Regions from separate parts of the Nonomuraea sp. NPDC050478 genome, predicted to be linked through region 3. Evidence: riboswitches for the same ligand, from Rfam matches in the RefSeq annotation. Region 3 holds a riboswitch; each other region holds the start of a gene.
The links. A riboswitch is a leader RNA that binds a small molecule or an ion and turns the genes downstream of it on or off. The one in region 3 is predicted to bind cyclic di-AMP.
Positions count from the first base shown of each region.

Region 1: another riboswitch for cyclic di-AMP. It lies ahead of ACIBF7_RS02545 (NlpC/P60 family protein); the one in region 3 lies ahead of ACIBF7_RS08315 (D-alanyl-D-alanine carboxypeptidase family protein).
Region 2: another riboswitch for cyclic di-AMP. It lies ahead of ACIBF7_RS04360 (CHAP domain-containing protein); the one in region 3 lies ahead of ACIBF7_RS08315 (D-alanyl-D-alanine carboxypeptidase family protein).

Region 1 covers NZ_JBITHT010000001.1:535,564-538,826, forward strand. Annotated here, with positions in the region: gene ACIBF7_RS02535 (RDD family protein) at 1-809, opposite strand, end outside; gene ACIBF7_RS02540 (amino-acid N-acetyltransferase) at 907-1,464, opposite strand; cyclic di-AMP (ydaO/yuaA leader) riboswitch at 1,751-1,905, shown strand; gene ACIBF7_RS02545 (NlpC/P60 family protein) at 1,912-2,955, shown strand; gene ACIBF7_RS02550 (LuxR C-terminal-related transcriptional regulator) at 2,959-3,171, opposite strand.
Region 2 covers NZ_JBITHT010000001.1:924,465-927,727, reverse strand. Annotated here, with positions in the region: gene ACIBF7_RS04370 (CBS domain-containing protein) at 1-402, shown strand, start outside; gene ACIBF7_RS04365 (ArsB/NhaD family transporter) at 399-1,685, shown strand; cyclic di-AMP (ydaO/yuaA leader) riboswitch at 1,898-2,046, shown strand; gene ACIBF7_RS04360 (CHAP domain-containing protein) at 2,060-2,734, shown strand; gene ACIBF7_RS04355 (APC family permease) at 2,896-3,263, shown strand, end outside.
Region 3 covers NZ_JBITHT010000002.1:59,159-62,421, forward strand. Annotated here, with positions in the region: gene ACIBF7_RS08310 (DoxX family protein) at 1-242, opposite strand, end outside; gene ACIBF7_RS08315 (D-alanyl-D-alanine carboxypeptidase family protein) at 348-1,241, opposite strand; cyclic di-AMP (ydaO/yuaA leader) riboswitch at 1,254-1,387, opposite strand; gene ACIBF7_RS08320 (hypothetical protein) at 1,496-1,936, opposite strand; gene ACIBF7_RS08325 (family 43 glycosylhydrolase) at 2,157-3,263, shown strand, end outside.

The DNA of each region.
Region 1 (3,263 bases), on a different contig from region 3:
GGCTGGCCGTAGCCCGGCTGCCCGTAGGCGGGCTGACCGTACTGCTGGCCGTACTGGGGCTGCTGACCGTAGCCGGGCTGGCCGTACTGCTGCTGGCCATACTGCGCCTGCTGACCGTAGCCGGGCTGGCCGTACTGCTGCCCTGACTGCGGCTGCTGACCGTAACCCTGCTGGCCGTAGGCCTGCTGACCGTAGCCGGACTGGGAATCGGGCTGCTGGCCGTAACCGGGCTGGGAGGGGGCCTGCTGACCGTAGCCCTGCTGACCGTAAGCCTGCTGACCCGAGGAGGGCTGCTGGCCGTAGCCCTGCTGACCCGAGGAGGGCTGCTGGCCGTAGCCGGGCTGGCCGTACTGCTGCTGACCGTACTGGGGCTGCTGACCGTAGTCGGGTTGCGAGGGAGCCTGCTGGCCGTACTGGGGCTGCTGGCCGTAGTCAGGCTGGGAAGGGGCCTGCTGGCCGTACTGGGGCTGGCCGTAGTCGGGTTGCGAGGGAGCCTGCTGACCGTACTGAGGCTGCTGACCGTAACCCTGCTGGCCGTAGTCGGGCTGCTGGCCGTACTGGGGCTGGCCGTAGCCCGGCTGGGACGCGCCCTGCTGGCCGTAGCCCTGCTGACCCGGCTGACCGTACTGCTGCTGCTGCCCGTACGGGGGCTGCTGGCCGTACTGGCCCTGGCCGTAGGGGTCGTCGGCCCTGTAGCCCACGACCGTCGCGTCGGGATCCTCCCCATGGGGGTGTCCCGGGTTGTGCCCGTATCCCGGATGATTCTCGCTGGATTCATCCTGCGGATACGGCGGCTGTCCGGTGCTCACCGTGTCACCTCGCTTCGCGTGCGCATGTGGCACGTGTCAGGGCACATGCCTGTCCTGGACAACGTATCGACATGGGTATCAACAATCACCTTTTCTGTCAGTCAAGATCCGCATCACCCGAGGTCAGGTGGAGCAACATCCGTGTGTTCCCCAGGGTGTTGGGCTTGACGTGTTCCAGGTCCAGGAACTCGGCCACGCCCTCGTCGTACGAGGCCAGGAGTTCGGCGTAGACCTCGGGCGAGACCGGGGTGCCTTTGATCACCCGGAATCCGTGTCTCGCGAAGAAGTCGACCTCGAATGTGAGGCAGAAAACACGCTGCAGGCCGAGTTCTTTGGCCGTGTCGATGAGGGCCGTGACGATGCGGTGGCCGATGGCCAGCCCGCGCGCCTCCGGGTGGACCGCCACGGTGCGGATCTCCGCCAGGTCCTCCCAGAGGACGTGCAGCGCCCCGCAGCCGACGACCTTGCCGTCGCGCTCGGCGACCCAGAACTCCTGCACGTCCTCGTACAGGGTGACCGTGGCCTTCTCCAGCAGCCGGGGGCCGGGGCCTCCATAGGTGTCGACCAGGAATTTGATGGCCTTGACGTCCGGCGTCCGGGCACGCCGGACCAGGACCTGCGTGTCGGGAAGGGGACGTTCGGCGACCTGCTCCATGACCCTCCAGCCTACAGTTTGTGATTACGGCTCACCCCTAACCCCGGACTTGCGCCCATCTTGTAACGTCTCGTGGCTGTACGAGCACCTGTGGCGTTGGAGGTTTCCTACCGTTCCATGCCTGGTCCAAGCAGGCACAAAGAGGACATGAAGTCTTTGCCGTACCGTGCTTTACGAGACCACCTTGTGACCCCCCGGTTGTGAAATCTCTACAGAGTCTGTAGTTCCGGTTGAGCAGGAACCCTCGGTGCATTAGTGTCCAGCGTCGATGTCCCCGTGCATGTGGCGCGGAGACGCGCCCAATCCCCGCAAGGGGAGCCGGGGACCCGCCGGCGGCGTTCGAGCGGCGCCGCCAGGGGTGAGTCCGAGCACCTCGCTCGGTAGGGCCGGTCCGAGCCCGAACCCGTCAGCTAACCCGGTCGGCGCGCTACGGAAGGAGCTCGATTGGTGAAGCGCACGCGCGACCGCAGGGGGAGTTCCGCGGGCGAGCGCGCCCGCCCTCCGGAACGGGCCGGCTACGGCCGCAGGCTGGGCATCGTGGGCGCCACCCTCGCCGCGCTGCTCGTCGCCGCTCCCGCGGGCACCGTCGCCGCCGACCCCAAGCCCTCGCTCAAGGAGCTCTCCGAGCAGGTCGAGGAGATGCACCTGGAGATCGAGACCCTCACCGAGCAGTACAACGGGCAGCGCGAGAAGCTCAAGACGGCCAAGAAGGCCGTGGAGAACGCCAAGAAGAGGCTCGCCGCCAGCGAGGCCGACCTGGCCACGAAGAAGACCAGGGCGTCGCAGCTGGTCGAGGCCGAATACATGTCGGGCGGCCTCAGCCGGGTGCTCGCCTTCACCACCGGCGGCGACCCCGAGAGCTACCTCGACCGCGCGGCCACCACCTACGCCCTGCGACAGCAGCAGAGCGAGGAGGTCCTCAAGCTGACCAAGGCGATGGACGCGGCCGAGCGGGCCAGGACCGGCGCCCAGACCCGCATCGACGAGGTCAACAAGATCGTCAAGGACCTCGGCGCCAAGCGCGACCGGATCTCCACGCTCGTCACCAAGGTCGAGAGCCGGCTGTTCCAGCGCGCGCTCGGCGAGGCCGGCCGCCCCGGCACCAGGGCCGTCAAGGTGACCCTGCCCATCCCCGGCGACGGCAAGGCGGCCCAGGCCGCCCGCTGGGCCCTCACCCAGCAGCTCAAGCCGTACGTCTGGGGCGCGGAAGGCCCCAACGGCTACGACTGCTCGGGGCTGGTCATGGCCGCCTACCAGCGCGTCGGCATCTCGCTGCCGCACTACACCGGCGACCAGTGGACCGCGGGCAGGCACATCGCGCGCGAGGAGCTGCGCCCCGGCGACCTGGTCTTCTTCTACAGCGACCTGCACCACGTGGGCATCTACCTCGGCGGCGGCATGATGGTGCACGCGCCGCGCACGGGCGACGTCGTGCGCATCGCCTCACTCGACCGGCGCCCCTACGCCGGAGCGGTGCGCATCGCCGACTGACGGCTAGATCAGCTGGCGGCGCGCGGCCCAGGCCACGGCTTCGATGGCCGTGGCCACCCCGATCCGGTCGCAGATGCCCCTCAGTCTTCGGCGCACCGTGCGGCCGCTGCAATCAAGGCGCCTCCCCACTCGGTCTACTGTGACGCCCTTGGCCAGCTCCGCCAGCAACGCCAGATCTGCATGGCTCAGTTCAACATTTTCACTGAGCACATCCATCGGGAGCCCTCCCCCCCAACAGCACTACTCGGTGACGTCCTGGCACGAGCGAAAGGCTGCTCGCCCCGACTACGTAAACGCATCCGGCAAAG
Region 2 (3,263 bases), on a different contig from region 3:
GTGACCCTTGAGACGCCTGTGCTCCAGGCAGCCCAGTTGCTCGCCGAGCAGGATCTGCCCGGTCTGATCGTCGAGAACGACGACCAGCTCACCATTTTGCCGGGCACGGAAGCACTGCGACTGGCCGTGCCGCGCTACATCATGGACGATCCGGCGCTGGCCCGGGTGGTCGACGAGGCGCACGCCGACGAGTTCCTGCGCGCGCTGGGCAGTCGTACGGTGCGCGAGGTGCTGCCCCGGGAGCGGCGGGAGCTGCCCGTCACGGATCCTGACGCGACCGTGCTGGAGCTGGCCGCGCTGATGGCGCGCACCCGCAGCCCGTTGGTGGCCATCGTGGACAAGGGCCGGTTGCTGGGTGCGGTCACGCTGCAGGCGCTGCTGGACAGGATGCTAGGCACATGAGCCCGCTCGCCTGGGCGAGCGTCGCAGTGTTCGTGTCCGCCTACGCGCTGATCGCCACCGAGAAGGTGAACCGGGTGGCGGCGGCGCTGGGCGGAGCGTGGGTCATGCTGTTGATCCACGCGACCAACGCCGGGTCGGCGTTCTTCTCCGAGCATGCCGGGATCGACTGGAACGTCATCTTCCTGCTGCTCGGCATGATGGTCATCGTCGGGGTGCTGAAAGAGACCGGCGTCTTCGAGTATCTGGCGATCTGGGCGGCCAAACGCGCCCAGGGGCGGCCCTTCCGGCTGATGGTCCTGCTGGTCCTGATCACGGCAGGCGCGTCGGCGCTGCTCGACAACGTGACCACGGTGCTGCTGATCGCGCCGGTGACGTTCCTGGTGTGCGAGCGGCTGGCCGTGTCGCCGGTCCCCTTCCTGATCGCCGAGGCGCTGGCCTCCAACATCGGCGGCGCGTCGACGCTGGTGGGCGACCCGCCGAACATCATCATCGCCAGCCGGGGCGGGCTGAGCTTCAACGACTTCCTCATCCACATGGCGCCCATGGTGATCGTGCTGGTCGCGGTGTTCGTGGGGCTCTGCTGGCTCATGTGGGGCCGGACGTTCCGGTACGACCCGGACCGGGCGCAGGAGGTCATGGCGCTGGACGAGAAGGAGGCGATCGCCGACCCGTGGCTGCTGTGGCAGTCGCTCGTCGTGCTGGTGCTGGTGCTGGCGGCGTTCGTGCTCCATCCGGTGCTGCACTACGAGCCGTCGGTGGTGGCGCTGCTGGGCGCCGGTGTGCTGGTGGCCTTCACCAAGGTGACCACGGAGAAGTCGCTGGCCGAGGTGGAGTGGCCGACGCTGGTGTTCTTCGCCGGGCTGTTCGTCATGGTCGGCGCGCTCGTCCACACCGGGGTCATCGACCAGGTCTCCAGGGCCGCCGTGGAGGCCACGGCGGGCCGGTTGGACGTGGCGACGATGGGGCTGCTGGGCGGTTCCGCCGTGGTGTCGGCGGTCGTGGACAACATCCCGTACGTGGCCACGATGAGCCCGATCGTGGAGGAACTCGTGGCGGCGCAGGGCGGCGAGTCGGCACAGGTGCTCTGGTGGGCGCTGGCGTTCGGGGCCGACCTGGGCGGCAACGCCACGGCGGTGGGCGCGGCGGCCAACGTGGTCGTGCTGGGCATCGCGGCCCGCAACGGCACGCCGATCAGCTTCTGGCACTTCACCAAGTACGGGTTGATCGTCACGGTCGTCACGGTGACCCTGGTGGCGCCGTATCTGTGGTTCCGATACCTGTAGAAACCCCCGCAAAGGTAAAATATTCGCCCCGAAAACCCCTATGCCGTAGGGGATTCCGTCGTCCGGGCCCGTTCCGCGCTTGCCCTTTCCCTTGCGCGACGATTACCTTCGAACCCATCGATGGCACGCGCTTGAGCAGCGCTTTTAGGTAAGCCCCCGCGCGTTGCCGATGAATTGCCGAGACCGCGCCCACCCGCGCACGAAGCGGGAACACGGCGCGGCCGCCGAATCCGCCCTCTGGCGGAACCGGGGACCCACCTTTCTCTGGGGTGAATCGGTCGCTCTTCACCAAGGGCGCACCGTAGGGCACTTCCACGCCCGAACCCGACAGCTAACCCGGTAGGCGGCATGGAAGCAAGGAGCAATCCCCGAGCATGGTCAAGCACATCTTCGATCGCATCCCGTCCACCTCCCGCCTGGCCCTGGGCGCCACCCTGGCACTCGGCGCCGCCTTCGCCGGCACCTCCGCCGCCGCCACGGCAGCCGCCGCCACCCCCTCCCAGCCCCACCCGGTCGCCCAGCAGCACAGCAGCGCCGGCCAGGCCACCGCCGTCAGCGCGAGCACCGTCCTTCAGGTCGCCGAGTCGCAGATCGGCGTCACCGAGGACGCCGCCGGCGGCGGCACCAAGTTCCACCAGTGGTACATGTCCTCCCCGCGCGCGGCCGAGACCCTGGCCCGCGACGGCGGCGGCACGCCCGCGCTGTACGCCAACGCCCCCTGGTGCGCGATGTTCGTGTCCTGGGTCGGCGAGCAGGCCGGCGCCCGCTCCACGATCGGCTGGGACGCCTACACCGTCACCCACGCCCAGTGGTTCAAGGACAACAACCGCTGGGGCAGCGAGGCCAAGCCCGGCAGCGTCGTCTTCTTCGACTGGGGCGGCAGCAAGAACATCAGCGCCGTCGACCACGTCGGCCTGGTGAAGAAGGACAACGGCGACGGCACGATCACCACGATCGAGGGCAACACCGGCAACGGCAAGGTCGAGGAGCGCATCCGGCCCGTGTCCCAGGTGACCGGCTACGGCTACCCCGAGTACAAGGCCGCCTGAGCACCTTCTCCGCACCCGTCATTCCTCCGGCGATCCGGTCAGGTCTTCCCTGACCGGATCGCCGTCGTCTGTGGCCCCTGGTCAGGACCGCGTTTTGACCGGCCGTTGGCCTGCCCGGCGACGACTCCGGGGGAGATCCAGGGGGTGGAAGCGCGTGCGACATGACGACGGTGCCCTACCAGCAGGACCCGGCCAAGACCAGGCGGTCGCCGCTCAGCGGGCGGCGGCTGCAACTCCGCCACGGTGAGGGCGACAAGCGGCACCTGACCAGCCTGCAAGGACTGTCGGCGCTGTCGCTGGACGCCCTCAGCTCGGTCGCCTACGGGCCGGAGGCCGCGGCGCTCGTCCTGGCCGGGGCCGGGGCCGCCGCCGTGGCGCTGACCCTGCCGATCACGATCGCCATCGCGGTCCTGCTGCTGATCCTCGTGTTCTCCTACAGGCAGGTCATCGCCGCCCACCCCGACGGCGGCGGGTCGTACGGGGTCGCGAAGGCGGAGCTGGGCCGCCGGGCGGGCCTGCTGGCCGCCGC
Region 3 (3,263 bases):
AGCCCGGCCGCCGCCAGCGGGGTGAGGATCGGGACGACGCCGAACGTCGCGGGCAGGATCAGCCCGAGCGCGGCCAGCACCTCCAGCCCGCCGATGGCCTTGACCGCGCCGGCGGAGAAGTCCTCCGTCCAGGCCAGGCCGGCGGCCGCGAGCCTCTCCTTGGGTTGCGCCAGCTTCATCAGCCCGGCCACACCGAACACGGCGGCCAGCAGGCCCGCGACGATCCACAGTGCGAGGTTCATGGGGGGTCCCGTTCTCACGCGGCTTGAAATGTTCAACAGGACCCTAGGGGGTGCGGCGGTCCGTCCGTGCGAGCGGCCCTGGCCGGGCCGCTCGTACGGAGACCGCTATCGCTGTGCGGCCGCGGCGCCGGCCCAGCCGAGCAGGGCCTCGGCGGTCTGGAAGCGGCGGCTGGAGCTGGTCTCGCCGAGGAGGACGCCGACGAGCCGGCTGCCGCCCCGATCGGCGGCGAAGGCGAGCGTGTAACCGGCGGCGCGGGTGTAGCCGGTCTTGACGCCGAGCGCGCCGGAGGTGCCGAGCAGGCGGTTGGTGTTGCGCCACGAGTACGAACGGCGCTCGGAGGTCGCGGGGACGGTGTGGTACTGGGTGGAGGTGACCTTCTCCAGGGTCGGGTTCTCCAGCACCTTCTGGGCCAGGCGGACCTGGTCGCGGGCGGTGGAGTGGCCACCGCCGCCGTAGGGCATGCCGTCCGCGTTGACGTACAGCGTGTCGTTCATGCCGAGCTGCCGGGCGGTGGCGTTCATCGCGGCCACGAACTCCTCGACGCCCGGCCCGTACGTGCGCGCGAGCGCGTGCGCGGCGTCGGCGCCGGAGGGCAGCATGAGCGCGTGCAGCATGTCCTCGACGGTCAGCGTGTCGCCGGCGCGCAGGTGGGCGACCGCGGCGCCGCCCCTGGCGGCGTAGCCGACGTCGGCGGTGGTGACCTCGACCTTGTCGGTGGGCTCGGCCCGCTGGAGCACCACGTACGCGGTCATCATCTTGGTGAGGCTGGCGACCGGCCTGCGCAGGTCGGCCTCCTTGCTGAAGTGGACCTGGCCGGTGGTGGCGTCGACCAGGTGGGCGGCCGTGGCCAGGACGGCGGGGGCGGCTTCGGCCTGCGCGGCGTCGACGGGGGTGGCGACCGGCGGGGCGGCGTGGGCGGCGGTGCTGCCGGCGGTCAACGCCGCGGCGGCGACGGCGAGGCTGATCAGCGCTCCGCCGAACCGGTGGGTGACGTTCATCTGAGGGCTTGCTCCTAGCTTCCATGCCGCCTACCGGGTTAGCTGACGGGTTCGGGCGTGGAAGTGCCCTACGGCGCGTGGTGCGCCGATTCACCCCAAGGGGAATGGGTCCCCGGCTCCGCGAACGGATTCGGCGGCCGTGCGCTCCCCGGGGGTGGGGCACGCACGGTCTGGGCAAATGAAGCCTCAACGTAATGCAATCTGACAAACGTCGCAACTCACCACAATTCGGATTTGACCGGCGCTATCGCCGGTCACGCTCCCGGCCGGACGACCATCAGCACGACCACGGCCGCCCAGACCAGGTTGTAGAAGCCGGCGAGCATGGACAGCGCGCGCAGCCGGCTCCCGTCGTCCGGGTCGCGCAGCGCGTCCCGCTGGCGCGGGTAGATCTGGGTGGCCAGCAGGACGGCCGCGACGCCGGTCAGCGCCATCGAGGCGACGATCCAGAGCTCCCCCATCCGGCCCTGCGCGAGGGCCATCACGATGCCGACGGCGGGCACCACCAGACCGAACAGGCTGTAGCCGCGGGTGATGCGGTGCAGGGCGGCGGCCACTGCCGGGCTGCGCTCGCCCTCGCCCGGCGGGCCCGCCACGGGGGCGTAGCGGGGAAACAGGCTCGCGGCCACGGCCGAGCCCCCGACGAACACGATGGCCGCCAGGACGTGCACGGACAGCAGGACGTGATCCCTCACGTTCGATCCTCCAACCTTCAGGGTTACTGAAGCTTAGCGGAAGCTTCAGTAACCCTGAAGGATGACCCTCGCTCCGGGCCGCCGGTGGAGGCGCCCTTGACGGTCGTGGTGTTGGCGTTAACACTTGGCACACACCTCTCCACCAGCAAGTGAGCACGACGAAGCAACCAGTTGTGTTAGCGCTAACACAACTGGTCGACCCCACCCCCGAGGAGTCCTCGTGTTGGCTTCCCTGCCGGGCACGCCGCGCCGGATCCTGACGCTCGCCGTCGTCACGATCGTCCTGTCAGCCCTGTTCACGACCGGCCGCGCCCAGGCGGCGCCCGGCCCGTCCTTCACCAACCCCGTCGTCCCGACGCCCAACAGCGCCGACCCGACGCTGGTCTTCCACAACGGCTTCTACTACTACGTCGCCACGACGTGGAACTCCGACGTGGTCATGCGCCGCTCGGCGACGATCGCCGGGCTGCGCAGCGCGCCCGAGCAGGTCGTCGTACGGACCGGCGGCAACACGATGTGGGCGCCGCACCTGGAGATGGTCGGGAGCCGCTGGTACCTGTACTACTCGGTGGAGCAGGGCAGCCTGCCCCGCCGCACCCATGTCGCCGAGAGCGCCGGGTCCGACCCGATGGGGCCCTACACCGTCCGCGGGGTCGTCAACCTGATGCCCGACAACGGATGGGCGATCGACGCCAGCCTGCTCAAGCTCGACGGCAACCTCTACATGACGTTCTCGGCGTTCGCGTCCGACGGCCTGCAGTCGCTGTTCATCGCGCCGATGTCGAACCCGTGGACGGCGAGCGCGTTCGGCAGGCGGATCTCGGCCCCGACCCTGGACTGGGAGCGTCAGAACGGCGCCGTCAACGAGGGCTCCTTCGCGCTGCAGCGGGGCGGCCGCACCTTCCTGACCTACTCGGCCAGCCACTGCAACGGCCCCAACTACAAGCTCGGCATGCTGGAGTACCGCGGCGGTGACCCGCTGTCGGCGGCGTCCTGGACCAAGTTCGCCAGCCCGATCTTCCAGCGCAACGACGCGAACGGCGTCTACGGCCCCGGTCACCATTCCTTCTTCACCTCGCCCGACGGCACCGAGACCTGGATCGCCTACCACGCCAACTCCTCGTCGAGCCAGGGCTGCGGCACCACCCGCACCACCCGGGTGCAGAAGATCTCCTGGAACGCCGACGGCACGCCCGACCTCGGCGTCCCCGTCTCGACCTCGACCGTGATCCCCGGCCCCTCGGGCGAGCCCACCCCTGCCACGGCGCGGATCCGCAACCGGCACAGCGGCCTCTGCCTGGACGACTACAACTGGGTGACCACGCCG